DNA from 4 places in the Photobacterium sp. DNB23_23_1 genome. Region 1 is predicted to be linked to each of the others. Evidence: predicted binding sites of a transcription regulator. Region 1 holds the regulator's gene; each other region holds the start of a gene.
The links. Region 1 encodes CRP, which controls carbon source genes, mostly activating them, when cyclic AMP is high. Its sites were predicted from a motif close to TGTGANNNNNNTCACA; they were not measured.

Region 1 (7,531 bases):
GCCACTGCCACCCGGTAATGGTGGATGCCATCAAGGCACAGGCTGAGAAGATCTGGCATCTCAGTAATGTCATGACCAACGAGCCTGCATTGCGGTTGGCGACGCTGCTGACCGAGCACAGCTTTGCCGACAAAGTGTTTTTTGCCAACTCCGGTGCCGAGGCCAATGAAGCAGCGCTGAAACTGGCCCGCCGTTATGCGGCAGATAAGTTTGGCCCGGATAAGTCCGAAATTATCTCTTTCAAACAGGGCTTCCATGGCCGTACCTTCTTCACTGTTACCGTGGGTGGCCAAGAGGCCTATTCCGATGGCTTCGGGCCGAAACCGGGCGCGGTGACCCACCTTGCCTATAACGATTTGACCGGTTTGGCCGAGCACATGTCTGAGCGTACCTGTGCGGTAATGATGGAACCGCTGCAGGGCGAGGGCGGGATTGTGTCGCCGACACCGGAATTTATCCAAGGTGTTCGTGAACTGTGCGACAAACACAACGCTTTGTTGATTTTCGATGAAGTACAAACCGGTAACGGTCGTACTGGGGATTTCTATGCCTATCAAGGGCTGGGAGTCATACCGGACATTCTCAGTACAGCCAAATCCCTTGGTGGCGGTTTCCCTATCGGCGCCATGCTGACCACCACTGAGTTGGCTGTACACCTCAAAGTCGGGACTCATGGCTCGACCTATGGCGGTAACCCATTGGCTTGTGCCGTAGCCGAAGCGGTGGTCAGTGAAGTGACCAAGCCGGAAGTGCTGGCGGGCGTCAAGCAGCGCGAGCAATGGTTCCGCGAAGCACTTGAAGCGATCAATGCCAAGTATCCGGTCTTTGCCGAAGTCCGCGGTAAGGGCCTGCTATTGGGGGCTGCGCTCAATGATGAGTGGCAGGGGCGAGCAAGAGATATCTTGGTCGCTGCCGGTGAAGAAGGGCTGATGGTGCTGATTGCTGGTGCCAACGTGGTGCGCTTTACCCCGTCTTTGGTGATCGGTAAGGCTGACATTGACGAGGGGATGGCTCGACTGGAGCGCGCTATTGCCAAAATCTATTCATAGCTAGTTTTAACCGGTTGCGGCTGGCAGGAGCTTGGCCGCAGCTTACGGCCTCGTGCTGGTATTCTCATTAGTTGGCAGCATTGCTGCAGCTTGCATCAGGAGGGAGTTCGATGCTGGTTATACGTCCTATTACTGCCGCGGATCTACCGGCATTGCTACAGTGTGCGGAAGAGTCGGGCCATGGTTTTACCTCGCTGCCGGTTAACGAGGAGATCCTCGCTAACCGAATCCAACATTCCGAAGAGAGCTTTGCCAAAATGGTTACCGAGCCAGGCTCGGAAGGTTATCTGATGGTAGCGGAAGATACCGAGACCGGGGAAATTGCAGGGACGACGGCGATCGAAGCCGCTATTGGGTTGGATAACCCTTTCTATACCTACCACCTGAGTACCGTGGTGCATTCATCACGCCGCCTCAATGTTCACAATGTGGTGAAAGTGCTGACTTTTGGCAATGACTACACGGGGGTGAGCGAGCTGTGTACCCTGTTTTTACGCCCCGAGTGGCGCGAAGGTCTCAATGGTCGTCTGCTATCCAAATGCCGCTTTCTGATGATGGCTGAACACCCAGAGCGATTTGATAACACGGTGATTGCCGAGATGCGCGGGGTATCCGACGAAGAGGGGAACTCCCCATTCTGGGAGTGGCTCAAAGAGCATTTTTTCTCGATCGATTTCACCTTGGCCGATTACCTGACCGGTATCGGTAAAAAGGGTTTTATTGCTGATTTGATGCCCAAGCTGCCGATCTACGTTAACTTGCTGAGTCAGGAAGCCCAAGCGGTGATTGGGCAGGTACACGAGAAAACCCGCCCGGCACTTCGCTTGTTGGAGAAGGAAGGTTTCACCTGCCGCGGTTATGTCGATATTTTCGATGCTGGCCCGACGGTAGAGTGTGATGTGAAAAATATCGAGTCAGTACGCCACTCACAGGTGTGCCGGGTTGAGATCGGTCAACCAGCGGCCCAGACCGATTGTATCGTCAGCAATTCCTCATTTACCCATTTCCGTGCCGTTGTCGATAAGGTCGACGTACTGGATGGTACGGCGTTGATGAGTGCAGCAGCGGCTAAGGCACTGGACGTTAAACAAGGGGATCAGGTTCGCCTGATCGTCCAATAAAGGAGAAGAACATGACCCAATGGATTGCAGGTCGCTGGCAAGACGGCGAAGGGCAGACGATGCAGTCGCTTAATCCGTTCACCAGTGAAGTGGTATGGCAGGGCAAATCGGCGACAGCAGAGCAGGTTGAGACGGCTGTCACTGCCGCCAGGGCAGCATTGGCAAGCTGGCGTAACACGACTCTGACTGAGCGCCAGGCCATTGTCGAGCGCTTTGCCGAGTTGGTCAAAGCCCACAGTGAAGCGATTGCGGTGGTTATTGCGGAGGAAACGGGTAAGCCCTTGTGGGAAACCCGCACCGAAGCCGGTGCAATGGTGGGCAAGATTGCCATATCGCTGCGTGCCTACCATGAGCGTACTGGCGAGAAACAAAAAGACGTTGCTGGCACTCAGGCAGTGCTGCGTCACCGTCCTTTGGGCGTCATGGCTGTGTTTGGGCCATATAACTTCCCGGGACACTTACCCAATGGTCATATTGTCCCGGCTTTGCTGGCTGGGAATACCGTGGTGTTCAAACCGTCAGATCTTACTCCAAAGGTGGCTGAAGAGTGCATGAAATTATGGCAGCAGGCAGGGTTGCCTGATGGCGTGATTAACTTGGTACAGGGCGCACGGGCAACCGGTGAAGCGCTAGCTGGGGCCAAGGGTATTGATGGGCTGCTGTTTACCGGCAGTGCCAACACCGGCCACTTGTTGCACCGTCAGTTTGCCGGCCAGCCAGGCAAGATGCTGGCACTGGAAATGGGCGGTAATAACCCGATGGTGATCTCTCGCCACTATGGCGAGCTGGATGCAACTGTCTACACTATAATTCAGTCTGCTTTTATCAGCGCTGGACAGCGTTGCACCTGTGCCCGCAGGCTCTATCTGCCACATGGTGCGGAAGGCGACCGCATCCTGGCACGCTTGCTGGAGCTAACCCGTCAGATCCGTGTCGGTGGTCAGTTCGATGAGCCTGCACCGTTTATGGGGGCGCAAGTCTCGGTCCAGGCGGCTGACAACATTATTCAGGCCCAATCACAATTGGTTGAGCTGGGCGGTGAGCTGTTGCTGCCCGCGACCCGTGGCCAGGGAGCGATTGTCACTCCGGGGATCGTCGAGGTCAGCCAGGTGGCCGAGTTACCGGATGAAGAATACTTTGGTCCGCTTTTGCAGGTTGCCCGTTACAGCGAATTGGGTGAGGCGGTGGAAAAGGCCAATGATACCCGCTATGGCTTATCTGCAGGGTTGGTTTCGACCGATGACAGTGAGTGGCAGTATTTCATCGAACATATCCGTGCCGGGATTGTTAACCGCAATCGTCAGTTAACCGGGGCGAGTGGTGATGCGCCATTTGGTGGACCAGGGGCATCAGGTAACCTGCGGCCAAGCGCGTATTACGCGGCAGACTACTGTGCATACCCAATGGCATCGATGGAAGGTGAGCGGCCTGAGCTACCCGCTCAGCTTTCACCGGGTATTACGCTTTAATGCCGCCAATCATTCACCAGTAAAGAGGATAGCGAGCACATGGAAAGGGTAGAGCAACTATTTGCCGGGTTATGGCAGGATTATATCCAGCGCCTATGCCCATCAGCCGCTCAGGTTCATGATCTGCTGACCGAAGAAGAGCCGCTGCTCAATGATCATATTGCGCTGCGAACATTTAACCTGCCTAAGGTCGGGCTTGATCGACTGGCGGCGCCGTTCATTGCCATTGGCTACAAGCCGTGTGGCCGCTATCATTTCGAAACCAAGAAGTTATATGCCGAGCATTTCGAGCATCCCAACCCATTGGCACCCAAAGTGTTTATCAGTGAGTTGATGGTGGGGCAGTTTAGCTCGCTGTTGCAGCAGACGGTCAGGGAACTGGTCGATCAGGTGCCAGAGCAAGCCATGCGAGATCCGGCCTTTCTCTATAGCGGGCGGTTATGGGGTTTGGACTACGCGACTTATGAGTTGCTGGCGGCAGAAAGCGAATATGCTGGATGGCTAGCTGCCCATGGTTTTGGGGCCAACCACTTTACCGTTAGCCTGAACCAGCTTGAGCAGTTTACCGAGGTGGCTGAGGTCAATCACTTGCTGCGCCACAACGGGTTTGAGATCAACAGCGCTGGCGGTGATGTTAAAGGTAGCCCTGAGGTGATGCTTGAACAGTCATCGACTATGGCCGACAGGGTCGAGGTTGGGTTTTTGGATGGCGTTTATAGCATACCGGGCGGGTTCTATGAGTTTGCCAAGCGCTACCCGAAAGAGGACGGTGAGTTATATACCGGTTTTGTCGAGGCGTCGGCAGATAAGATCTTCGAGAGCACGGACGCCAACTAAATCAGGGTAACCTGCCTGAAACCGGTTATCTAATTCTGCATATTCCAAGCGCCTGTGGCTCATGTGGTCACAGGTGTTTCATGTGTCTGGATTTAGTGCTTGAGGCTATCGAGTGGATACCCCTGCTGGGACTCCGGTGTCTGGCGTTTCACCTTCTCATGTTGTTCAAGGTAGTGGCGGCTGTCACTGAAGCCTGTCATCTCAACGGTATCGGGCAGCGGCGAAATGACTCCGCGCTCGGTGTGGTGGGAGCGATGTGGTGAGAAGCGTTCGATGTCCATACCGGTATTCCATTACAGGTGATGAGGATTAATATGCACAATGTAGCATTAAGTCGCGTAGATACAAGCACAAAAAGAGTGATGGGGTAGACAGTAATGTCCTGTAAGTATGAAAGTGGGTGCGATGGGCAATAAAAAAAGCCGCATAGTGCGGCTTTTTGAGTTTTTGCTAGTAAACCGGGTTGTTTAGCGTGTGCCGTAAACAACGATAGTTTTACCATGGGCAGAAATCAGGTTCTGCTCTTCTAGCATCTTCAATATACGACCAACAGTCTCACGGGAACAGCCAACGATCTGGCCGATTTCCTGACGGGTGATCTTGATTTGCATGCCGTCTGGGTGAGTCATTGCATCTGGCTGTTTAGCCAGGTTCAATAGTGTCTGAGCGATACGGCCTGTTACATCCAGGAATGCCAAGTCACCGACTTTCTGGCTAGTCACCTGAAGGCGGCTGGCCATCTGCGCAGAAAGGCGCATTAGGATGTCTGGGTTAACTTGAATTAGCTGGCGGAATTTCTTGAAAGAAATTTCTGCAACTTCGCAAGGGGTCTTAGCTCGAACCCATGCAGTACGCTCTTGGCCTTCTTCGAATAGGCCTAACTCACCGATGAAGTCACCTTGGTTTAGGTAAGACAGGATCATTTCCTTACCTTCTTCATCCTTGATCAGGACCGCAACAGAACCTTTTACGATGTAATAGAGCGTTTCCGCTTTTTCTCCCGCATGAATCAAAGTACTCTTTGAAGGGTATTTATGAATGTGGCAATGGGAAAGAAACCACTCTAGAGTTGGATCTGTTTGAGGTTTACCTGGAACCATATTACTAACTTCCTCTGCGTTTGTTGCCCAACAACGACGTCCATTAAAAATGTGGCTGGGCCTAACCATAATTAGTTCGTCGTTTAGGATATTCAGTCAACCGCTGGGCTGCAAGCTCACGTGAATAATTAGTTCAGATTTTATCTTTTTTCGGCGCGCTTTTCTTGATATTGATCTATGTGAAATGGCCATTTTGTAGTCATAAGTGTGCACATGATCACACCGTTGCTAGATTGTGCCAAAACCCCCTATAAGTTGTAAGGAGAAACCAATGCAATCACGAGTGAAATGGGTCGAAAATATGACCTTCCTAGGGCAGTCAAATTCAGGTCACAGCGTGGTGATGGATGGCAATGGTGGCGAAAAAGCGCCGAGCCCAATGGAGCTGGTACTGATGGCTGCGGGTGGGTGTAGTTCGGTGGACGTGGTGGATGGGCTCAAATCTGCCGGGCAGAAAATTACGGCTTGCGAAGCGCAAATCAACTCGGTTCGTCGTGAGCTGGCTCCTCGTATTTTTACCACTGCGAACCTGCATTTTGTGGTGACAGGTGAAAATTTGGATGAAGCCGTTGTAGCCAAAACCGTGGCCGACTCGTTGGAAAAATACTGTTCTGTTTGCCTGATGTTGGGTGAAGGGGTAGAGATGACCCACTCGTACGAGGTGGTGGAAGCGTAACCTCGCAGTAAGGGATGGCGATGGGCGAGAGGATAATCACGCCTATCACAGCTCTTAACCTATTTTTCCCGTATCAATCAGCTGCTGGATCAGCGGCCGCATGATCAGCTCCATCGCAAAGCTCATTTTACCGCCGGGCACCACTAGGGTGTTGTGGCGCGACATAAACGATCCTTGGATCATCGACAGCAGGTAGGGGAAATCAACCTTCTTGATCCCGCGGAACCGGATCACCACAAAGCTTTCGTCCAGGCTTGGAATTGCCTTGGCACTGAACGGGTTGGAGGTATCGACCGTTGGTACCCGCTGGAAGTTGATGTGGGTGCGGGAGAACTGCGGGGTGATGTAATTGAGGTAGTCATCCATCGAGCGGACAATCGACTCCATCACCGCTTCGCGGGAATGACCACGATCACGGGTATCCCTGACGATTTTCTGGATCCATTCCAAGTTGACGATCGGTACCATGCCGATCAGCAAATCAACGTGCTGGGCGGCATTGACCTCGCCATCGACCACACCGCCGTGTAGACCTTCATAGAACAGCAGGTCAGTATTTTCAGGTAGAGTTTGCCAAGGTGTGAAAGTACCGGGCATTAGGTTGTACGGCACGGCTTCGTCGAAGGTGTGCAGGTAGCGACGGAACTGGCCGCTACCGTCTTCACCGTATTGGCGAAAAAACGTTTCCAACAACGGGAAGTCGTTAGCTTGGGGGCCGAAATAACTGATATGACGGCCTTGCTCTTTGGCTTTGCGGATTTCGGCGTCCATTTCTGGTCGGGAAAATCGATGGAAACTGTCGCCTTCAAGCCAAGCAGCATTGATGTTCATCATATTGAACATCTTACGGAATGCTTCGGAGGTGGTAGATGTACCTGCCCCCGAGGACCCTGTTACTGCAATAATCGGATGTTTTGCAGACATGACAAACCCTGTCGTTAACATTAACGGAGAGAGTTATTAACAGGGCTGGGCGTTAAGGTCAAGCCGGGATGTCAAAAATGCCGGGTCTACAAAGCTTATACCGGGTAGTTTACCCGAGTTGGCGCTTGGCTTTGATGTCGATGGTCTCATGCAGCTCGGAGTAAACAATCACCGCCTCCCCTTTTTCCAACTGCTGGCGTACCCGACCAACCTTGTCGGCCATCGAAAGCTCGCGTTCGCCGTAGTCGGTGCCTTCGCGCAGCACGAAATGTTCTATTAGGTTAGTCAGGGTATCGGGATCTATGTCTTGCCAAGGGATATTCATAACGGCACTTTTCTGTTGCAGGAGATAACG
Region 2 (7,531 bases), on a different contig from region 1:
CAGCGGTTTCACCGGTCAGCTCAATCGGGTTGAAATAGAACCACACCAAGATCGGCAGCGTGATCACCATACCGGCGACTATGCCCAAAATGCCTATCATTACCGACTCAAGGCTAACCAAAGCAATGATTTTGCGTTTGAGCATCCCGGTCGCCAGCATCACGCCAAATTCACGCTGTCGCTCTAAGGTCATCATCAGCAAGGTGGCGAATAAGCCAAACCCCACTACACCATAAAGCAAATACATAATGAAGATACCGCCGGCCTTATCCATTAATATCTGCTGAGCCATCTCCGGCGCCAGATCCTGCCAATCCCTGACATTCACCTCGCCGTTATAGTCATCACTCAACTGGCTTGCTGTAATGGGTAATTGCGCCAGTGGTTTAACATCCATCACCCATGCTGTCACTAGCTCTCCTGTGCTGTACAGGTTTTGGGCAAGCGATATTGGCATATACACTAATTGGTTATCGAGTTGGGCCACAGGAAAGTCTAGGATCCCTTTTATCCGGTACAAACCTGCAGCGGTTTGACCCCGGTATCCTTGTCCATACAGTACCAACTCATCACCGACATCCAAACCGAAATAGCGGGCAACACCTTCGCCAATCAACACTTGCTGATCACCAGGCGCCAAAAACTCCCCCTTCGCCAAGCGGTTGGAAATACCGGAGTAACGGTTTTCTGCTACCGTATCGACCCCAAGCACCATGACTCCTTTGGACTTATCCTCTGAGGCGGCCAAGGCAAACGACTCTATACGCGGCAAGATACGGACGATGTTCGGATGAGATGCAGCAGGCTGGAGAAAAGCGTCATCCATCGGCAACAAGTCATCAATGCTGTGGCTTTCGGCAAAGTCTGGGTGCTGAAGCTGGATGAGTCCGGTATAGAACCTCGCCGCATTTTCAATGTTATTAGCATACGTACCTTCTTGCAGGCTGCGCATGAACAGCGACAATGCCAACGTCAGCGCCAGAGCAGACGCAGTTAAAATGGTCCGCCTCTTCTGCCGCCAGATATTACGCCAAGCCAATTTAAGTAACATGGTCTTTCCTTGTGAAAATCACATTAGTCACGCAGGGCCTTCATCTGGCTTTGGGAGAAAAAACTCTCTTTGATCGGAAAATTAAACTGGGCCTTATGGGTAATGATCTCGGTTTTGTTTCCCGGTTTATCTGCAGGGATCATTTCCATTCGCGATGCGACCTGACGACCTCCCATCACCTTCACATCATAGGTATTCATGGTGTTGATCAGGTCATCGAACTCATCGTAAAACTCTACTTTACGTTGCAAGTAAGTCCTTTGTGAAACCCACAGCCTCACCTTACTCCAAACAACAGGGGCATTCGGCTTTGCTGTGGCATCTATCACCCAGCTCGGATCGTTATCGAACACCTCTTTACCCACCATTTTATGGGTGTAATCAACCACGATGGATGACTGGTTGATCAAATCATCATTGGTGAAATCCGAGCCCATCCACGACTGACCCAGCATCGAAGGGGCAATTTTAACGACTCGCTCGATACTCGGTAACCAATTCCACATTTCTCGGTATCGCTTGAGGGAGGCACTGCCTTTGTCTTTGGCTGGCGCGGTAATCAACACCAAGGACAAATCCTGCCCTTTGGTCCAGCTTTTCATGCTCATGGTACGGGTCCAATCCGGACGGACGATTCGCATCGTTGCCTCGGTATAGCTTGAATCACCACGCATCTGTTGATCGGACTTAGTAATAATGGATGTCGCCGTCTCTGCTGCAACCCAAGCCGGGAAGCTCAGCCAGATAACCAGTAAAGCGGTAAGTAATCGCATCTCTAATCCTTTTATCAAACTGAATATCAATCGGTGAACCACGCATGTAGCAGTTCGTCATCAATTAAAGGCATACTGCCTGCTTCTGCCCCTACCATTCGCTCTAGTGCTTGTTGAGTCGCTTTTACCTGTTCAACCACGTCTTCGAGCAAATCACCCACTCTTTCGGTCTTGAGCACCTTTCGGGTCAATGCTTCCGAAAAACCGTTAAGAACGGTTACCATTAATCTTGAAGTCACCGCAGGCGAAGGTACATCAAATACCTGCTCTTGATTGCCTTGGCGGAGGACGGCCTCGTAATAACCTGCCAACAGGACACTGACTTTTTGCATGAAGTTATGTTTTAGTTGAAGGTTTTCGTCCATGTTGATGATTTTTACAAACCCCAACATGATATCTTTCTGGCCGACTTCCCACTGATTACTGCGTCTTAGCAGGCGCTCCCACTTAGCTAAAGCTGTCAAGCGGGGATCATCGACCAACCCACCTATCATCTTGCGGTATTGTATCAGCATGTCATCGCTCCAGGCCTCTAACACTGCCTGCTTAGAATCAAAATGATGATAGAACGCCCCTTTGGACACACCGACGTGCTGAATAAGATCATTGACCGAGGTATTGGCATACCCTTTGGAGAAAAATAGCGCATTGGCCGCCGAAATAAACTCTGCCCGCCGCTCTTGCGGTGATTTTATCACTCTTACCATTACATACTCTGCCACAGACCGACCGACGGTCGGTATATATATACCTTATGCCTTACCCATAGATATCTCAAGTATTCAGGTCAATGCTTGATACGGTGTTTTGTTACATCGTATTGACTCAACATCGTTTGTTTTATCTCACTTTGGCCGCGGTACATTCCAGTCTTTAAACGGCTGCCTTTACATAGCTTTGCACTTCAGCAGATCACATTGACCTTGGCTGATTTACACTGCTTTAATGTCCTAACTTTGCTTATCATTATGAAACCGATCAGACCTAATTTAACCAACTATGACGTCACTCGCCTGCTTGAGCGGCACCTTGCTGAAATAGAACAAAGAATGTGGCGTAGAGTAGTCGTGGCGCTCGTTCTCGTGGTGAGTATATTTTCTGGTGTGAATTATCTTATCTATACTGATCTAAAGCAGCTATCTACCGACGCGATTCGCTACTCCATTGAAACCAAGCATCACCTTCTTTTGATTGAAAGTGTGATCAGTGAGGAAGGTGGTAACGCAACAATGTCAGGGTAAGTTGTCTGAGAGGTTTACATGACATTCACACAAGTAAGTATCGCAGCACTCATGTTGTCTGCTAGTTCACTAGCTTTTGCAGATATCCGTATTATTGACACCCAAGCAGGTAGTTGGGTGAAAGTGACGGAAAATGGCAAACCCGCCGCTAACGCAAGGGTCAGCGTTAACAATCCCGCCAACCGATGGAAAGTGTATAAAACCAATGAGCATGGCGAAGTATTTATCCCTCTGCGTACTCATCATTCAAGTACGCTAACTTATTCAATACTGACGGAAGAGTGGAATGAATATACTCGGCTAAGCCTGCATACTGATAGCTTTGATTAATACCAACCTACATAAATTTTTGATCAGTCTTGCAGGTTAAAATCGCTGTTCTCTGCGTTAGATATTTTGTAATTAGAGCCTCTAGTTACTGCAATATCTGCCTTGATAACAACGATTTTTCCAGTGCAAATACTTGATCAACTACTTATCCAGATTGGTATAAGCAGAAATGAGCATTTCTAAGAACATCAATGAGAAAAGCCAGCTCGATTGAGCTGGCTTCGCTATGTTATTTGGTTGAGTGGTTTATACCATTACTCTGCAAGCATGCGGCGAGCAGCTTCAACAACAACTTTGATTGAACGTGCTTCAGTTTCTTTCAACGTTGCGTGATCTGGCGTTTCTTTCTGGGTACGGTTGATAATAACGCCTGCAACACAACCCGCACGTAGACCAGAACTTGCACACATCGTTAGCAAGGTCGCTGATTCCATTTCGAAGTTCAGCACGCCCATTTCCTGCCACTCTTTCATTGAGCCTTGGAAACGACGAACAACGCGACCAGAGAATGTGTCGTAACGTTCTTGACCTGGGTAGAAAGTATCGCTTGATGCTGTCACACCAGTGTGAACTTTAGCGCCATCGGCAACACAGGCCGCTTTCATTGCAGTTGCAACATCAAAGTCAGCAACTGCTGGGAATTCCATTGGTGCAAAGTGCAGGCTTGCACCATCTAGGCGAACAGAGCCTGTTGATACAATCATATCGCCCACGTTGATGTGTGGCTGAATTGCACCTGTGGTACCAACACGAAGGAAAGTACGTACACCCAGTTGTGCCAATTCTTCAACGGCGATAGAGGTAGATGGGCCACCGATACCAGTAGAACATACAACAACAGATTTACCATCCAACTTAGCGCGGTACACCGTGTATTCACGAGAGCTTGCAAGAAACTCTGGGTTGTCCATTAGGTTAGCGATTTTTTCCACACGAGCAGGGTCGCCAGGAATAATTGCTAGTTCCGCACCGTTAAGGTCCGCTTTGTTCACACCCAAATGGAATACTGCGTTGTCAGACATAATCATATCCTTTCTATTCTATCGTTGCCGCCTGATAGGGAGTTTGAGGCCAGCGGCTGGTTAGTTTTGTTTATACCTAAATGATTTCAATACGCCGTTTTTAAAAGCTTAATCAATATATTGAAGACACTTGGGTATAAACACATACTCATAAAAGAGCTCGTAGAACACTTAATTACGATAGCCGATAAAAAAAAGCTTTTGAGTGACCAGTGTCACACTAAGAGAAATTGAAGCAATTTCACGTTGCACGAATTGGTGATACGGATCACCAAAAATCGTTTGCTCGTGCGGCTTATCACACTATTTTTTATTACTGAGTTAAACGATAATAGCCCCTTATTTTATCTATTTCCCACACTGCCCCGTCAGTATAGTTAACTGCAAGGACGTTATTTAATGATCGACTTCGCCATATTGGCTGTATTTATTCCTACTTTCTTTTTCGTCTCTGTCACTCCGGGTATGTGCATGACCCTATCGATGACACTCGGTATGACTATTGGGGTTCGTAGAAGCTTGCCGATGATGTGGGGAGAACTTATTGGGGTGGCGCTGGTTTCCATAGCGTCAGTGATAGGTGTTGCGGCTATTATGCTCAACTACCCTGCGGTGTTCTTATTCCTGAAATACATCGGTGGTGGCTATCTATTCTGGTTGGGTATTCAGATGTGGCGCTCTCGCGGCAAGTTGGCTATTCCAGATAACCTTGATAATGAGGTTGATACCTCACCAATAGGTTTGGCGATTCAAGGCTTTGTTACCGCTATCGCCAACCCTAAAGGCTGGGCGTTTATGATTTCGTTACTGCCCCCTTTTATCAATACCGACAAAGCATTAGTGCCGCAGTTATCAGTACTGATCACCATTATCCTAATCACTGAATTCAGCTGCCTATTGCTGTATGCCAGCGGTGGTCGAACCTTGCGCCGGTTCCTGCAACAGCGAGGCAATGTACAAATGCTAAACCGCATCGCCGGTTCACTGATGATGGGCGTCGGGATCTGGCTAGCAGCAGGGTAATCCCGTTTAGGGCTGGAATATGTAAGGCGTGGTTTTGGAGATAAGTACAAAACCATGCTTTTCAACAATAGGTCGGCTCATCTCCGATGCATCGATAATGAGGTATTGTTTACCTTGTGCCTTTGCTTCATTGATACGCTTATTGAGCAATAGCGAATAATGCCCTCGTCCTCGGTATCCCGGAATAGTACTACCACCCCAAATCCCAGCAAAGGGGCTATCGCCATTAAAGACAATCCAAGCGGAAGTGACTGGCTTGCCATCATCGTAAACAACGTAAATTGAAATTTCATCGGGGGATTGAGTTTTCACATTGAGTAAGTAGGTATATTGCCAATCATAATTTCCACCCCATACTTGCTCCTGCACGCTGACAGCATCCCTGATCCCTTTAGCATCAGAGACTTCAATAAACTGCCTGTCATCAAGTTGTCTTTCAACGGCTGTCGACAGATCCAAGGCCATGAATGACTCTGCCTCTTCTTGTACAAAACCACTTTCCAGCAATCGCTCACCGATATTATGCGGTGAGTCGGTACTATAGGTTTTCCACTCGAACGTTAAGCCTCGCTCAGTAAAGAAAGCCTTCTCCCGCTCAATGACAGATTTTGCATTATCTTCTGTCACAGAGAAAAAGGAAACATAGCTGCCCTCGGCGTTATCCGAAACGAACTTGACCACTTCGTCAGTCTCAATGACCTTTCCATTTACAGGCTTTATCGTTTTTCTTTCATGCTCGTTGTAAGCATGCATTACGTCCAATGTATCCATTGTGTCCTGAGATCTATTTTATCTGAAAGTCACGGTTATTCTCTCTGCCCTAGCCTGTTGTTATCATACTAACCACCCGACGCGGAAGGAAACACCGACCAGTGCAAACAATACCGATACCACTGTCACTGGAATAATATGCCAGGCCATATCCCATAAGTTATCAGGTGACAGTTTTGGGATCACCCTGAATCTTGCGTCCAACGCGAAGAGTACGGTTATTGCCAACAAGAATAACTTAGCCACAATTCCATGGGCTATTGGAATACTGGTGTCAAACCACAACGTGATATCTGGCAACATGCGATAAGCCAGCATTAGCCCCGTTACAACCTGAACGATTAACGCAGGCATACCGATTTTTTCATATACCTGCTCAAAATCCGTTAATTGCTGTGGGTTGTGATTTTTTAACACCGACGGAAGGATCACCAGCGATAACACAATATGCCCACCAGTCCAAATAGTTGCAGAAATAATGTGCAATGAAAGTAACAAGCCAAACATGCTTTCTCCCTAAAAGATCATTGACAGTCATGATTAACCCATCATAACACGCATCAAAAATACAACTTAGTAAATATATCACTCAACAGCATCAGGAGAGAAGTCGAATGGCTATTTCATTTACCAAGATTTTTAAGAAAGACACCGAGAAAGCCGAAGATAAAAAACTTGTTGAGCAACCTGCCTCAAGTGAAGCTCAGCAGGCTGAAGAGACTAAAACAGCGAAGAACCACGGTGAACCCGGTTTTTGTTGCGGCTCTTGCTCATAGCCTCGCAATGCGAACGAGGGGTATTTCCTGCGATGCTCACATCAGCAAATATCCCCGTTCACTTACCGATTTTTCGTTTAAAGCCTGAATATAGCGCCGTCGCCTTAGTTTTAGCGCCATCCTGATAGACGCTGAAAGCATCGGTACCTTTATACCCGGAAAGATACAACCAACCGTGTATCAGTGACGTAAAAAAGGAAATAACAATAATAAAAATCGGAAGTATACCCAGCGCATCTATCTGAAAGGCTGCTAGGCCGATAAGAAAAAACAGGCCTGAAATAATGGCAATTGATTTATTTCGGGAAGATGCTTTCATCTGTATTCACCTCAATTGAAATATACAATAAAAGCGTACCCTTTTCCTTTTACGCAGTTTAAGAAGCCACCTACAATTACGGCTAAAAAGCGTTCGGCTATTGTTTTACGTTAGCCTTACCCCCCCTCGAAGCTATATTGCCTCTTAACCTCAACCACTTGAACGGTATATGACTGGTACCATTTATCACGTCCTAACTGCTGGGCAACCGCGTGCTGACTGTCT
Region 3 (7,531 bases), on a different contig from region 1:
TCTAAGCAGCTAATGACATTGCTTGAGCCTGTAACTTTCCGCGGAGTGACTGTTCGCCGTGACTCGATTAAGCTATTTCGAATTTCTTAATTCGCTAGCATTTATCGTTTATTCAATGACTCTCATAAAAGAAAATTGAAGAACAGATTTCTAGCTGGATTTGCCTTTGAAATTTAGCTAACAAAAAAAGATGCTTTGGCATCTTTTTTTGTATGCAATTGCTGGTTGTTTTTTGTTCGTTATGTTCGCTTCGCGCACGCCGAGATGGCGGGGTGTAATGTAAGAGCAATACCATCACCTCAGTTTGATTGAGAACGCCTCCCTAAATGCCTTACAGCGCTTTCTATCGCCTTCTATAGATGATATGGCTTGATTAGCTATATCAAGCCAAGTTTGATATAAAGCCAATCAGTCAGTCAAAAGAAAGAGAAAACAAGAAATGGATGCAGAGTTTTGGCATAGCCGCTGGGCTGAGAATCGAATTGGTTTTCACCTGGATGATACCAACCCGGTACTAGAAAAATACTGGCCAGAAGTGAAACCAACCCGAGAGGATTCGGTGTTGGTCCCTATGTGTGGTAAATCTGTCGACCTGTCTTGGTTGGCGGAGAAACACAATAAAGTGGTTGGTATTGAACTGAGTGAAATTGCGGTACGTGCATTCTTTGCTGAGCATCTTTACACCCCATTGGTGATCCCGGTGGGAAACGGCCAATCAATTTACGAATTCGATGAAATCACGATTCACTGTGGTGATTTTTTCATGGCACAGGTTGATCCTGTCGATATCGTTTATGATCGCGCCGCCCTTATAGCTATGCCGCAGGAAATGCGCCAGAGCTATACCCAGAAGCTGCTATCAATGGTGAAGCCGGGTGGTCGCATCTTGCTGGTGACACTGGATTACCCGCAGCATGAAATGGACGGTCCTCCATTCGCTGTGGTTAAAGACGAAATTGAAGCCCTGTTTGAAGGTTGCGATATTCGCCATTTAGCACGCGATGATGCGGATGAGTCACACCCTCGTCGCAAGCGTGGCCTAACCCGCTTTGCCGAAGAGGCTTGGTTGATTACAGTCGCGTAGAATACAGCCACTTTATGGCAGATGAACAAAAAGGAGCCTAGTGGCTCCTTTTTTAGTTGTATATTTGGTTTTACCTAAAAATCAGTACACAACCTTAATGTCGGATGCGGTAGCAAGGGCATCTTCGATAGCACCCTCGATATTGTCACGGCGAGTGAGCGCGACACCTAAACGGCGGCGACCATTGATCTCTGGCTTACCAAACAGGCGAACTTGCGTGTTCGGGCGGGCAAGTGCTGTCGCGAGGTTATCGAAACGGATATTTTCAGACACACCTTCACCCAATACAACCGCAGAGGCCGATGGACCGTACTGGTGAATGGTGTGAATTGGAAGTCCTAGGAAGGCACGAACGTGCAGGGCAAATTCTGATAGCTCTTGTGAGATCAGCGTTACCATGCCAGTATCGTGTGGGCGAGGGGATACTTCATTGAAGATCACCGTGTCACCTTTCACGAACAGTTCAACACCGAAGATACCATAACCGCCCAGGGCGTTTACAACTTTCCCAGCTGCATGCTCAGCGGCTTTGAGCGCTTGCTCTGACATCACTTGTGGCTGCCACGATTCACGGTAGTCACCGTCTTCCTGGCGGTGGCCGACGGGGGCACAGAAGTGAGTACCGTCAACAGCACGTACCGTCAGTAGGGTAATTTCATAATCAAAGTCAATGAAGCCTTCAACAATCACTCGGCCAGCGCCAGTACGGCCGCCTTCCTGAGCATAGCCCCATGCCTTTTCAATGTCTTCTTTCGACTTAATCACGCTCTGACCTTTGCCAGAAGAGCTCATAACCGGTTTCACGACACACGGAATACCTACGTGCTCAACAGCGGCGCTGAAATCATCGTAGTTATCGGCAAAACGATAAGGAGAGGTCGTTAGGCCAAGTTCTTCTGCAGCTAGGCGGCGGATCCCTTCACGATTCATTGTTAGCTTGGTGGCATTGGCGGTTGGGACCACATTCAAGCCTTCGGCTTCTAACTCAACCAGCGTGTTGGTCGCAATTGCTTCGATTTCAGGGACAACATAATCAGGTTTTTCATCGGCAATAAGCTGCTTTAAGGCTTCACCGTCAAGCATGTCGATAACATGGCTACGGTGGGCAACTTGCATCGCCGGTGCGTCGGCATAACGGTCAACGGCAATAACTTCCAGGCCTAGGCGTTGGCATTCAATGGCCACTTCTTTACCTAGCTCGCCAGAGCCAAGAAGAAGTACACGCGTTGCGTTTAAGCGGGTTGCAGATCCTAACATTGGAATTCCTTACTGGAGGTGACGTGAAACTAGTGCGGATCATACAGGAATTTCACCTCCACGCAAACGATTGCGCTTGGAATTCATCACTTCCTTAAATTTGCTATCTCAATGGGTAACTCGTTATTGGGAATGGTGTTTATTGCCCACCCAAGCTGGTGGTTTTCTCATCGATGGGGTGGGTTTATAGCGACAACAAAATCACAGTAATATTCTGTCACGATTGTCAAAGTTGTGTCATTAGTCATGCAGAAGGGTCGAATTAACACCGTATTACCGTTAGATTAGCCGCAGTTTTGTTTAGTAACGACAATGATTACATCATGAAAAAATATCTATTAGCTCTAGGCCTGATGATGGCGGTTCCGTTTTCAGTTCATGCATCTCAAGCTGTTGGTATCTTCTTTGGTAGCCCGATGTCGGGGATCCAATATAAGCACAATGACTTGCGTTTCTCGCTAGGTATCGACGATTTTGGTCTTGCGTTCGATAAAACCTTCAATTTAGGTTCACTTACCCAAGACCCAGGCATGAACAACTTATACACCTTTGTCGGCGCCCAGTACGTAGACAACAAACACAACAAGCTTGGTGTGCGTGGTGGTATTGGTTTCCAAGTGCCGGTGAACAGCTTTGAGTTCTACGGCGAGGTTGGCCCGACCCTGTATGTGGTTGAAGATGTCGATCTTGATTTAGAAGGACAGCTGGGTTTCCGCATTCGTTTCTAAGTAAGCACTGTTATTTTTGATAGGCGTCATAATAGACGGCTCGATAAGCGAGGAGCAACGTTATCTAACGGGCTCCTCGTTTTGTTTTGGACTTCTGTCGACAGCGTTATTCCTGTTGGATTAACTCCGCCTCAAGGTAATACTTTCTCGCACCGTCATGCAGGGGAGCGGTAAGGCCATCTGCCACCATTTCTTCTTTGTTCAGAATGGCAAAAGCCGGGTGGAGTTTCTTGAAGGTATCGAAGTTGTCAAACACCGACTTCACCACTTCATAGATGATCTTCTCGTCTACGGATGCCGATGATACAAAGGTGGCACCGACGCCAAAGGTGTGCACGTCGTCAACATTACCCTGGTACATTTCCCCCGGTACGGTTGCCTTTCGGTAGAAGCTATTTTCTTCAATCAGTGTCTCTATCACAGGTCCAGAAACGTTGACGATCACGCTCTTACAAGCCGTTGTCGCTTCCTTGATGGCTCCGCTCGGGTGACCTACGGTATAGACCATGGCATCGATTTTGTTATCACACAGGGCTTTGGACTGTTCCGATGCTTTGAGCTCTGACGCTAAGGCAAAATCTTTCTTGCTCCAGCCATAGGCTTTCATCAATACTTCCATGGTTCCACGTTGGCCTGAGCCCGGGTTACCGATATTGACTCGTTTGCCTTTGAGATCTTCAAAATTCTTGATGCCAGAGTCTGCCCGTGCCACCACAGTAAAAGGTTCTGGGTGAATAGAGAACAAAGCGCGAAGTGATTTGAAAGGGCCTTTTTCTTTAAACTTGCTGGTGCCATTGTACGCATGATACTGCCAGTCCGATTGGGCGATACCAAGATCCAGATCGCCTGCACGGATGCTGTTGATGTTATAGATGGAGCCGCCGGTTGATTCGACCGAGCATCTCACCCCGTGCCTGTTCCGATCTTTATTTACCAGTCGGCAAATAGCACCACCAGTAGGGTAGTAAACACCGGTCACACCACCGGAACCGATCGTAACGAAAGACTGGGCTTGTGCAACCGAAGAGAGCGATAGCAGAGCGCCACTGATAAACGAGAGAGTTAAAACGCGCCAAGACATTCAGTAAACCTCACATGTTGTTGTTCATACATGACGACTCAACCATTAAGTTAACAATAGGTTGGGCGGTTTAGGGAGAGTGTAGACGCTGAAGGAATGAGAATTGTCGTGGGATTAAGACTTCCCCCCGAACCTACTATTTTGCTAACTGTAGGTTCGGAAGGCTTGATATTGTACAGAGTTGTTAGCCCTTTGCCATTGCTGCTTTTTTGTTTTCCCACTGGGTGATGAATGCGACAGATGTAATGATAATCGCAGCACCTAGCCACAACCTTCCCGGCGGTACCCAGCCAAAGACTATCCACCCTCCCAGCACATTCAGGGGCAGTTTGGCATGGTCAAAAGGCTGAACAAAAGAAGCGTCGGCCACCGCATAGGCCTTGGCTATCGCCCACTGAGCCAGTGCCGTCAATAATCCCGCACCACCTAGCAAGAGCCAAGTTAGCCCTGTCTGCGGCAGTGTAAATTCAGGTACGGCAAGGAGTAGGTTATACGGGGTGATTAAGATCAGCAAATAGACCACAATGCTGGTTGGCGATTCACTGGATGACATTTTCTTCACCATCAGCGAGTAACACGCCCAGAAGAATGCAGCTGCCACCGGAAGTAGCGTTGCCCAGCTGAAACCGTCTGACCAAGGTTCTAGGATGATCATCGCACCGCAGAAACCAGCAATTGTCGCAACCCAGCGTGCAGTGCCGACATTCTCTTTCAGAAATATACCCGCGCCAATCGTAGCGAACAACGGCGAGGTCATGAGCAGCGCGATACCCTGCCAGATTGGCACCGGATAGGCCAATGCCCAAAGCCACAATTGAATACCGATTACCGCTAGCAACACGCGGAAACAGTGTTGGCTAAAATGTTGGGTGCGCAGTGCATTGCGAATACCTAAGGTTTTTAACCAAGGGAAAATAGCAACTAAGGCAATGAAGTACTGGAATAGGGCAACAGTGGTTGATGGAAGATGTAAAACCATACTGAGGTACTGCGCCAGACTGTTGACTATGGCAAAGGCTAAGCCAGCAGTGACCATCCAGCTAGCCCCTTGGATCGGGTTGTGTTGATGAGACATGTAATTAAGGTTTATTGAGTTTATAACTGGAAAATCATACTCCTACCTATGTTAAGAGAAAACCGCTTTCTGCTCGCTACGCGACAACAGATACAAAAAAACCGCCAGTTGGCGGTTTTCTTACCTTCATTATGCTTATGCAGCGACATAAGACAAAGGAATATCAGGGTTTAGTGCTTCTAGTGTTGTCTGCGTATCAGAGAGGTGGCTGATTGTGCTATCTGCTTTTTCAACCAATGCCGCTTCTTCAATATCAGCAAGCGGGTAACCTGCCATGTTCATGTTCACCAACGCCACTTGTAGCGGTGGAAGGCTTGGGTTGAAAGCGGCATTTTCGGCATACATACCGATGAACGTTTTACCGTCTTTGGCTTTCAGTGCTACACCGCTGAAGTTTTTGGTGTAAGGCGCATGGGCACGGTTGGCCGCTTGGCATGCTTGCTGAATGAGTGCTTCCGATGCTTCGGTTTCCATACCGTTATCAACATTAGATAGCAGTGCATCAGTTACATTTAGGTCGGCTGGACCAAAAGACTCCGGCAAGTACTCTTGCAGTAACTTCGCAGCACGCTCTGGTAATTGGACTACTAATTCGTTCGCTGTTGTCAGCTCGTTCATGAACTGGCGACAGTGACCGCAAGGGCTGTAGTTAATGGTGATATCAGAAATGCCGGTTTCGCCTTTCACCCAAGCATGGCTGATGGCGGATTGTTCTGCGTGAATCGTTTGAGAAAGGCAAGCACCGACAAATTCCATGTTAGCACCGAAATAAAGTGTGCCTGATTGACCACGGACGATTGCGCCAACAAAGAAATTAGAAATAGGTGCGACAGAATAAGCAGCGGCAAGCGGAAGTAATGCAACACGCAATTCACTGTCAGTCATGTTGGTTTTCGACATTAACTGAGCAAACACCTCAGGGCTTAAGGTGGCATCGAAATTATCAGCTTCTAGCACAGGTTTAATTGCAGAAGCCAGATCAGCGGGTAGAGCGCCTAAAGCATCCATTACTTTAGTGTGCATGAGTTTTCACTCCGTCTTGTGTATGGAGAAACATTGTAGGCTTGGTAATCATATAATTGGGTGATCTCTATCACATATATCAACTGTATGTTGCATCATTTGCAGTAGTGCGAGTCGGGTCACACGGCTTAAACAAAAATTATATTTATTAATCAATAATTTAAATTTGTATTCGATTACTAGCACGTCTTAACGAAATACTGCCATGATGAGTGGAAACAATACTGGTGCCAGAATCGAGGTGATCACCCCACAAATGACCAGGGCCAACGAGCTGAATGCACCTTCCTGGTAATTTTCTTCTGCCGCTTTCGCGGTACCTAATGCGTGTGAAACAGTACCCATGGTTAACCCTTTGGCGATAGGGGCTTTGACACCCATCAGGCGGAACAGGGGATACCCTAGTACTGCACCAAATAATCCAGCAATAATAACCATAATAGCGGCAACGGAAGGGAGTCCGCCAATTTGCTCTGCAACAGCCATCGCGATAGGCGTCGTTACCGACTTAGGAAGTATGGATGCGGTAAGCTGTGCATCAGCCCCGAGCATCAGTGCGATGCCCGCACCGGTGACCATAGATAGTAAACTACCAATTAGGCAGACAGAGAAAATCACTTTCCATTTTTTGCGGATCTGGCTGAGTTGCTCATAAAGAGGAAAAGCCAATGCAACCACTGCAGGCTCAAGCAAGGCATTAAGCCATTTGTTTTGCTCGAAATAGGTTTCATAAGGAACCTCAAGCCACATAAGTAGAGGGATGATCACCAGCAAACAAATGAGAAGCGGATTAACAATCGGATGCTGGATATGTTTAGAAATATAACGGGCAGTGTAGAACACAACCAAGGTAGTCAGCAGCCAGATCATTGTTTTTCCTTATAGTGTGTTGCCAAACCTATGGTCACGAAGACCACCACACTACTGCCGATCGTGCTAAATAGGATGATAAGGGCGTTATTGGTAAGTAGATCGAGGTAGTTCATCAGACCGATGCCAACAGGGACGAACAATAAAGCCATGTGGCGAATAAGAAGGTGACAGCCTTGCATTGCCCAGTGGGCAGGAATAAGCCCCATAGAAAGAATGGTGAACAATATCAGCATGCCGATGATACTACCGGGGATGTCTAAACCTGTAAGGTGTTGAATGCCTTTGCCTAACAGTAGACAGACAAAAATAACAAAGAAAGATCGTAGATATGCCATGAGCCCTTCAGGAATGGAAGAATAAACTCATTTATCATACAAAATAAACGTAATCTAAGCCACGGTTAGTTGTAA
Region 4 (7,531 bases), on a different contig from region 1:
AAAATAGTCTGTGAATCTTCATTACCAAGTCGATGGGCAAGGCGATGTGATCGTCTTGATCCACGGCCTGTTTGGCAGCGCTGATAATCTTGGCCTAATGGCCAGATCATTGAAAGATAAATATAAAGTGATCAGCGTTGATCTGCGTAATCATGGCCGCTCCCCACACAGCAATCAGTTCACCTACCGCGAAATGGCACAGGATATCCTTACCGTTATCAACCAACTCGACATCGAGCGCTTCTCGCTGATTGGTCATTCTATGGGCGGCAAGGTGGCAATGGCAGCAACCGAGCTCGCCGCTGCCCGGATCAACCATTTATTGGTCTTGGATATGGCTCCGGTTCACTACCACGTCCACCGCCACGAAAACGTGTTCAACGGGCTGCGCGAAGTCTCTCGCCACACCGTCAGCAAACGCAGTGAAGCCGAACCTTTGCTTGCTAAGCATGTGGTTGAGCCGGGTGTTCGCCAGTTCCTGCTCAAATCCTTTGCCAAACAAGAAAGCGGTGTGTTTGACTGGCGCTTCAATGTCGAAGGTCTGATTACCAACTATGGCACTATCATGGGCTGGCAAGATATCGCACCGTTCACTGGCAAGACCTTATTTATCAAGGGCCAGAATTCTGAGTATATTCTACCGGAACACCGCGCAGCGATTGGTGCCCAATTTCCCAATGCTAAGGCACACTTGGTGGCCAATACTGGCCACTGGTTGCATGCTGAAAAACCTGAAACGGTTAATCGTATCATTTTGAACTTCTTGCAGGCTGCTTAGCGTTAACAGGCGGGTATTGTCTATGATATAGTGCGCGCCTGGCTCAAAAGTGACGATAATGTGGAAAGGAGACACAGATGTTGTATGAGCACATGGATTTGCTTGAATCTATTGGGCTAGATTTGCTCTTTGCCGCGATATTTTTCTTTATCGGCATGGCCATTAAAGACGTGCTAAAACAAGGCAATGTTCCGCCTTTTGGCCGAAAAATCGTCTGGCTGGTTCTTTTCCTTGGGTGTGCCGGTTTTGTAACCAAAGGCCTGATCCAAATCAGCTGGGAAGGCGCAGGCATCGGTTAATACTTAACGAATACTGTCATTGATTGCCAAAAGCAGCAGCGTGCTGACTTTACTTACCGCGATCATTGACCATCAGGGTAACTCCTGACAAGGCTATTTCTATACGTTGGCAAGCAAGCTAACGGTCAAACATTAATAATGGGTAATTTCTACTATGGCAAGTGTAGGACTCTTCTTTGGTAGCGACACTGGTAACACAGAAGCGGTCGCTAAAATGATCCAGAAACAACTGGGCAAAAAGCTAGTTGAAGTCAAAGATATCGCAAAATGCAGCAAGGAAGATATCGACAACTTTGACCTACTGCTGCTAGGTATCCCAACTTGGTACTACGGTGAAGCACAGTGTGACTGGGATGACTTCTTCCCAGAGCTAGAGCAAATCGACTTCTCAACCAAACTGGTTGCTATCTTTGGCTGTGGTGATCAGGAAGACTACGCTGAATACTTCTGTGATGCGATGGGCACAGTACGTGAAATCGTGGAAGGTCGTGGCGCGACTATCGTTGGCCACTTCTCGACTGAAGGCTTTGAGTTCGAAGCATCTAAAGCTCTGGTAGACGACAACCACTTCATTGGCCTGTGTGTTGACGAAGACCGTCAGCCAGAATTGACCGAAGAGCGTGTCCAGAAGTGGGTCAACCAGATTTTTGATGAAATGTGCCTAGCAGAGCTTGCTGACTAATATTTTATCAACCTGAGACTAAATGCCGGGCTTGATGCCCGGCATTTTTATATCTGAAAAACTTATACCAATCTGGATATATCCAAACGAAATATTCTTTACCGAGGTTCCCTATTAGCATCAAGGCGCACACCGGATCGGTCAGCGAAAAATCCCAATGACGTATTGAGTATGATTAGCATTTTTATTCCACAATATTAACTTTAGCTTGATCCGTACATCTCGGTAATCATCAGAAATGCAAACAATACGTATTCCCGAACCCCAGAAGGAAGGCCTTATATTCAGGGCAAAGTTAACAATTAACGGTCGGAAAAATAGGTATACGAAAATACTCGTCACAACGGATACGATGAGCTTGCTTTACCTCGCAAATGTACATTCCCACAACAATCAGGCAACAAAAAGAAAAGTTAGATATCAGCAAGATTGACCTGTTTTTAGGTTTATTGTTACCTTGTGGTCACTTATAATGAGGAAAGAAGAGCAAGACTACCGTATCATGAGGGTGCGGGTAGCCAATAGGAAACTCCAATGTCAGATAACAATCACGCACTAAAACAAGCTGGCCTGAAAGTAACCCTTCCACGCCTAAAAATTCTGGAAGTGCTACAGCAGCCGGATTGCCAGCATATCAGTGCTGAAGACTTGTATAAGAAGCTAATCGATATCGGTGAAGAAATTGGCTTGGCGACGGTATACCGCGTTTTAAACCAATTTGACGATGCAGGCATTGTTACGCGTCACCACTTTGAAGGCGGTAAATCGGTATTCGAACTGGCAACACAGCATCACCATGACCACCTCGTATGCCTAGACTGTGGTAAAGTTATTGAGTTCTCTGATGACATCATCGAAGAGCGCCAAAAAGAAATCGCTGCTAGCTTCAATGTTCGCCTTACCAACCACAGCCTGTACCTGTACGGTCACTGTGCAGAAGGCAACTGCCAAGAAGACAGTTCACTACACGACAAAAAATAATTAGGCCCAAGTAAAAAACAATAAGGCCAGGATCTCAACACTTGGCCACTCAAGCAGCCGCGTTTTTGTTGTTGTACACAAATAAAAAAACCAGCCAATAGGCTGGTTTTTTCTTATCAGGCTCAGGGAAGCTTAGTCGCCAATCTTCGCCCAAGTATCACGCAGGCCAACAGTGCGGTTGAAGACTAGCTTCTCTTTCGAAGAGTCTTTGCTGTCGACACAGAAGTAACCCATACGCTCGAACTGGAACGCTTTTTCCGCTTCACCTTCAATCAATGATGGTTCAACCACGCCATTCATCACGCTGAGTGACTCAGGGTTGATCACAGAGACGAAGTCATCTGCTGCACCTGGGTTTGGCACTGTGAATAGGCGGTCGTACAAACGGATTTCAGCTGGGATACCCTGCTCTGCAGATACCCAGTGGATCACGCCTTTAACCTTGCGGCCATCCGCTGGGTTTTTACCTAAGGTTTCGTTATCGTAAGAACAGAAGATAGTCGTAATATTACCCTCTTCGTCCTTTTCGATACGCTCAGCCTTGATCACATACGCACCACGCAGGCGAACTTCTTTGCCGAGCACCAAACGCTTATACTTCTTGTTCGCTTCTTCGCGGAAGTCTTCACGCTCGATGTATACCTCACGAGTGAACGGTACCTGACGGCTCCCCATCTCTGGCTTGTTCGGGTGATTAGCCACTTCCAGCATTTCAGCGTCGCCATCGAAGTTTTCGATCACAACTTTTACTGGATCCAGAACAGCCATCGCACGCGGTGCGTTCTCGTTCAGGTCATCACGGATACAAGATTCCAACGAGCTCATTTCAATGGTGTTATCTTGCTTGGTCACACCAATACGCTTACAGAACTCACGGATCGACGCTGAAGTGAAACCACGGCGACGCAAGCCCGAGATAGTTGGCATACGCGGATCGTCCCAACCATTTACCAGGTTCTCGGTTACCAGCTGGTTAAGCTTACGCTTAGACATCACTGTGTACTCAAGATTCAGGCGGCTGAACTCGTACTGGCGAGGCTGACAATCAATAGTGATATTGTCCAGCACCCAGTCATAAAGACGACGGTTATCCATGAATTCCAAGGTACAGATAGAGTGCGTAATGCCCTCTAGCGCATCCGAAATACAATGGGTGAAGTCGTACATCGGATAGATGCACCACTTGTCACCGGTTTGGTGGTGAGTGGCAAAACGCACACGGTAAATAACCGGATCACGCAACACCATAAACGGTGATGCCATGTCGATTTTAGCGCGTAGGCTCATTTTGCCTTCTTCAATTTCGCCGTTCTTCATTTTCTCGAACAGCTCAAGGTTTTCTTCTACGCTGCGATCACGGTACGGGCTGTGCTTACCGGCTTCGGTAAGAGTGCCACGGTATTCGCGCATTTGCTCTGGACTTAGCTCATCAACGTACGCTAAGCCTTTATTAATCAATTCAATAGCAAACCCGTGCAGCTTATCGAAGTAGTTCGATGAGTAACAAATCTCACCGCTCCACTCAAAGCCCAACCAGTTAACATCGTTCTTAATAGACTCAACGTATTCGATGTCTTCTTTCTCAGGGTTTGTATCATCAAAACGAAGATTACATTGACCCTGATAGTCCTGAGCAATACCGAAGTTCAAACAAATAGATTTAGCATGGCCGATGTGCAGGTAACCATTCGGCTCCGGCGGGAATCGGGTATGTACGCTTGTATGTTTGCCACTAGCTAAATCCGCATCAATAATCTGGCGGATAAAGTTAGTTGGACGAGCTTCAGATTCACTCATCAATTAGACCTCGTGTGCTTACAGGATTTTTAAGTCCCCTATGATCCATAAATATAGGGGCCGACTCAACAAATAGTGTACATTGTTTGTCGATATGAATAAAAAAACCCCGTAATAGCACGGGGTATCTAAAAGAATAGGTCGAAACTGGCAAGGTTAGCCCCGCCAATTGCAATTACAGCGTGACTGAGCGACGAAAACGCTGGCGGTCCGCACTCACTGCACGTACCTCTGCCCCCGACATCAGTCGAATATTGCCGCGCCAAACCCGGCATGCTGATTTTCATATGCAACGGCCCCCAGTACAGCACCAACCGCTGATAGCCTTCAGGGAAAACAAACATAACAATAAGCGAAAACCGCAGGCACAAACCTGAAAGGAAGGCGTTTCTTTGAAGTGTATGGTCGCAGGTGACTATTGAGTCTGATGGAATATCGGCCTCCGATTGGAGGCCGATAAAGTCGTTATCTATGACTTAAGAAAAAGTCATTAAGGCAGTTTTACCGCTGATAGATCTTCACTTGGAGAGACTTTCTTCATCTCACCAGCAACGATTTCAGCTAGAGGGCCCAGGATAACCTGTAGGTTGTTAGAACCCAGTTTAACCACACCCATTGCACCCAGTGCTTTCAATGTCTTCTCATCAGCAAGGCTGCTGTCTTTTAGCGTTAGACGTAGACGAGTAATACATGCATCGATGTTTTCTAGGTTAGATACACCACCTAGAGCAACAACGTACTGCTTAGCTAGCTCACCCGTTTCCTGAGAACCACCTGCATTCGATGCTGTTTCATCTTCGTCTTCACGGCCAGGCGTCTTCAGGTTGAACTTAACGATAACCGTACGGAAGATTGCGTAGTATAGGCCGAAGAATACTAGGCCCTGTACAATCAGCATGTACCAGTTAACCGCTAGCGGGTTACGTGTTGATAGAACCATATCAACCAGACCTGCAGAGAAACCGAAGCCTGCAATCCACTGCATTGACGCTGCGATGTATACAGAGATACCCGCTAAGAATGCGTGAAGTACGTATAGGCCTGGTGCTAGGAACATGAATGAGAATTCTAGCGGCTCAGTAACACCGGTGAAGAATGAAGCGAAACCTGCAGCAATCATGATTGATGCAACTTTATCTTTGTTCTCTGACTTAGCAGTGTGGTAGATCGCTAGCGCCGCACCTGGTAGACCAAACATCATGATTGGGAAGAAACCAGCCTGGTACATACCAGTAACACCTGGGGTTGCAACGCCTTCTGCAATTGACTTCGCGCCACCTAGGAAGTTAGGGATATCGTTGATGCCCGCGACGTCGAACCAGAATACAGAGTTCAGTGCGTGGTGAAGACCCACAGGGATTAGCAGACGGTTGAAGAATGCGTAGATCCCCGCACCTAGCTCACCCATACCCTGAATACCTTCACCGAAGCTTACTAGACCACCGTAAACTGTTGGCCATACGTACATTAGTACGAAGGCAATAAAGATACCAGCAAAAGAGGTCAAGATAGGTACAAGACGCTTACCAGAGAAGAATGCCAGTGCTTTATGCAATTCAACGTGTGAGAAGCGGTTGTAGATCTCAGCAGACACGATACCCACCAAGATACCAACAAATTGGTTGTTGATTTTGCCGAAGGCCGCTGGAACAGCGCTTGCGTCAATACCTTGAATCTGAGCAACTGCGCCCGGAGAAAGTAGTGTGGTAACAACAAGGAAGCCAACGAAACCAGATAGTGCCGCGGCACCGTCCTTATCTTTAGACATACCGTAAGCAACACCAACGGCAAACAGTACAGACATGTTATCGATGATTGCGGCACCAGCTTTAATCAAGAAGGCTGCCAGTGCACTGTTCGCACCCCAGCCGTTCGGATCAATCCAGTAACCAATACCCATTAGAATTGCAGCTGCAGGAAGCGTGGCGACTGGCACCATCAATGCTTTACCTACTTTTTGAAAATATCCAAGAATATTCACCCTTAGTTCCCCCTATGGTTTTCTTAGAATCGATTTGGATAACTTATTTTAGTTATCCGATTAAGTTACTTGCAGTTTAAGAATTTTATTTCGCCCCGCAAATTAAAAGGTCGTCATTTGTGATCTTAATCACCAGTATGGGCAATTAGCAGGCGATTTTGCTAGCTCGATCATAAAACTTATTTTATCATGCGAAACAAATGCGATATCACGCTATGATTTGACTGTAATTTAATTTTGGAATGAGGTGTCACTGTGAGACTAATCCCACTGAATGAAGCTAAAGATGTAGGTTTGTGGTCAGCCCGCTATATTGCTGATCGTATTAACAAATTTAAGCCAACAGCGGAACGTCCCTTCGTGCTGGGCCTACCAACAGGTGGCACCCCGCTAGCTACGTACAAGCGTCTTATCGAGCTTTATCAAGCAGGCGAAGTAAGCTTCAAGCATGTTGTTACCTTCAACATGGATGAATACATTGGTATCCCTGCTGACCACCCAGAGTCATACCATAGCTTTATGTTCAACAATTTCTTCAATCATGTTGATATTAAAAAAGAAAACATCAATTTGCTTAACGGCAACACAGAAGATCACGACGCTGAATGCCTACGTTACGAAGAGAAAATTAAGTCATATGGCAAAATTAACCTATTCATGGGCGGCGTGGGCAACGACGGCCACATTGCCTTTAACGAGCCCGCCTCTTCTCTTGCCTCTCGTACCCGCATTAAGACCCTGACGGAAGATACCCGCATCGCGAACTCCCGATTTTTCGATGGCGATATCAACCAAGTACCGAAATACGCACTGACCATCGGTGTCGGTACCCTACTGGATTCAGCCGAAATTTTGGTACTCGTAACCGGTCACAATAAAGCCCTAGCGCTACAAGCGGCGGTAGAAGGCTCAGTTAACCACTTATGGACAGTGTCTGCGCTTCAGCTTCACCCTAAGTCTCTTCTTGTGTGCGATGAACCATCCACACAAGAGCTAAAAGTGAAAACAGTGAA

Region 2: a site for CRP is predicted at 4,622-4,637, ahead of udp (uridine phosphorylase). Genes of this name have one in related genera too.
Region 3: a site for CRP is predicted at 6,308-6,323, ahead of cdd (cytidine deaminase). Genes of this name have one in related genera too.
Region 4: a site for CRP is predicted at 6,637-6,652, ahead of nagE (N-acetylglucosamine-specific PTS transporter subunit IIBC). Genes of this name have one in related genera too.

The regions. Positions count from the first base shown of each region.
Region 1 covers NZ_JBNNXT010000003.1:184,540-192,070, forward strand. Annotated here, with positions in the region: gene ACVA53_RS03780 (aspartate aminotransferase family protein) at 1-1,049, shown strand, start outside; gene astA (arginine N-succinyltransferase) at 1,160-2,170, shown strand; gene astD (succinylglutamate-semialdehyde dehydrogenase) at 2,182-3,639, shown strand; gene ACVA53_RS03795 (2-oxoadipate dioxygenase/decarboxylase family protein) at 3,679-4,476, shown strand; gene ACVA53_RS03800 (hypothetical protein) at 4,569-4,757, opposite strand; gene crp (cAMP-activated global transcriptional regulator CRP) at 4,944-5,576, opposite strand; gene ACVA53_RS03810 (OsmC family protein) at 5,848-6,252, shown strand; gene ACVA53_RS03815 (phosphoribulokinase) at 6,307-7,176, opposite strand; gene ACVA53_RS03820 (YheU family protein) at 7,286-7,501, opposite strand.
Region 2 covers NZ_JBNNXT010000004.1:90,247-97,777, forward strand. Annotated here, with positions in the region: gene ACVA53_RS04270 (ABC transporter permease) at 1-1,051, opposite strand, end outside; gene ACVA53_RS04275 (outer membrane lipoprotein-sorting protein) at 1,075-1,824, opposite strand; gene ACVA53_RS04280 (TetR/AcrR family transcriptional regulator) at 1,851-2,531, opposite strand; gene ACVA53_RS04285 (hypothetical protein) at 2,793-3,065, shown strand; gene ACVA53_RS04290 (hypothetical protein) at 3,084-3,395, shown strand; gene udp (uridine phosphorylase) at 3,650-4,417, opposite strand; gene ACVA53_RS04300 (LysE family translocator) at 4,817-5,440, shown strand; gene ACVA53_RS04305 (GNAT family N-acetyltransferase) at 5,447-6,211, opposite strand; gene ACVA53_RS04310 (CopD family protein) at 6,275-6,718, opposite strand; gene ACVA53_RS04315 (CCGSCS motif protein) at 6,826-6,987, shown strand; gene ACVA53_RS04320 (hypothetical protein) at 7,046-7,306, opposite strand.
Region 3 covers NZ_JBNNXT010000033.1:46,925-54,455, forward strand. Annotated here, with positions in the region: gene ACVA53_RS18315 (hypothetical protein) at 1-90, shown strand, start outside; gene ACVA53_RS18320 (thiopurine S-methyltransferase) at 440-1,084, shown strand; gene purT (formate-dependent phosphoribosylglycinamide formyltransferase) at 1,166-2,341, opposite strand; gene ACVA53_RS18330 (hypothetical protein) at 2,665-3,069, shown strand; gene ACVA53_RS18335 (TAXI family TRAP transporter solute-binding subunit) at 3,176-4,150, opposite strand; gene ACVA53_RS18340 (DMT family transporter) at 4,335-5,225, opposite strand; gene cdd (cytidine deaminase) at 5,361-6,248, opposite strand; gene ACVA53_RS18350 (CidB/LrgB family autolysis modulator) at 6,438-7,118, opposite strand; gene ACVA53_RS18355 (CidA/LrgA family protein) at 7,115-7,456, opposite strand.
Region 4 covers NZ_JBNNXT010000058.1:7,887-15,417, forward strand. Annotated here, with positions in the region: gene ACVA53_RS23215 (alpha/beta fold hydrolase) at 11-778, shown strand; gene ACVA53_RS23220 (DUF2788 domain-containing protein) at 856-1,077, shown strand; gene fldA (flavodoxin FldA) at 1,232-1,759, shown strand; partial or broken gene ACVA53_RS23230 (DUF4442 domain-containing protein) at 1,842-2,092, opposite strand; gene fcrX (ferric iron uptake transcriptional regulator FcrX) at 2,294-2,740, shown strand; gene glnS (glutamine--tRNA ligase) at 2,873-4,537, opposite strand; gene nagE (N-acetylglucosamine-specific PTS transporter subunit IIBC) at 5,028-6,518, opposite strand; gene nagB (glucosamine-6-phosphate deaminase) at 6,774-7,531, shown strand, end outside.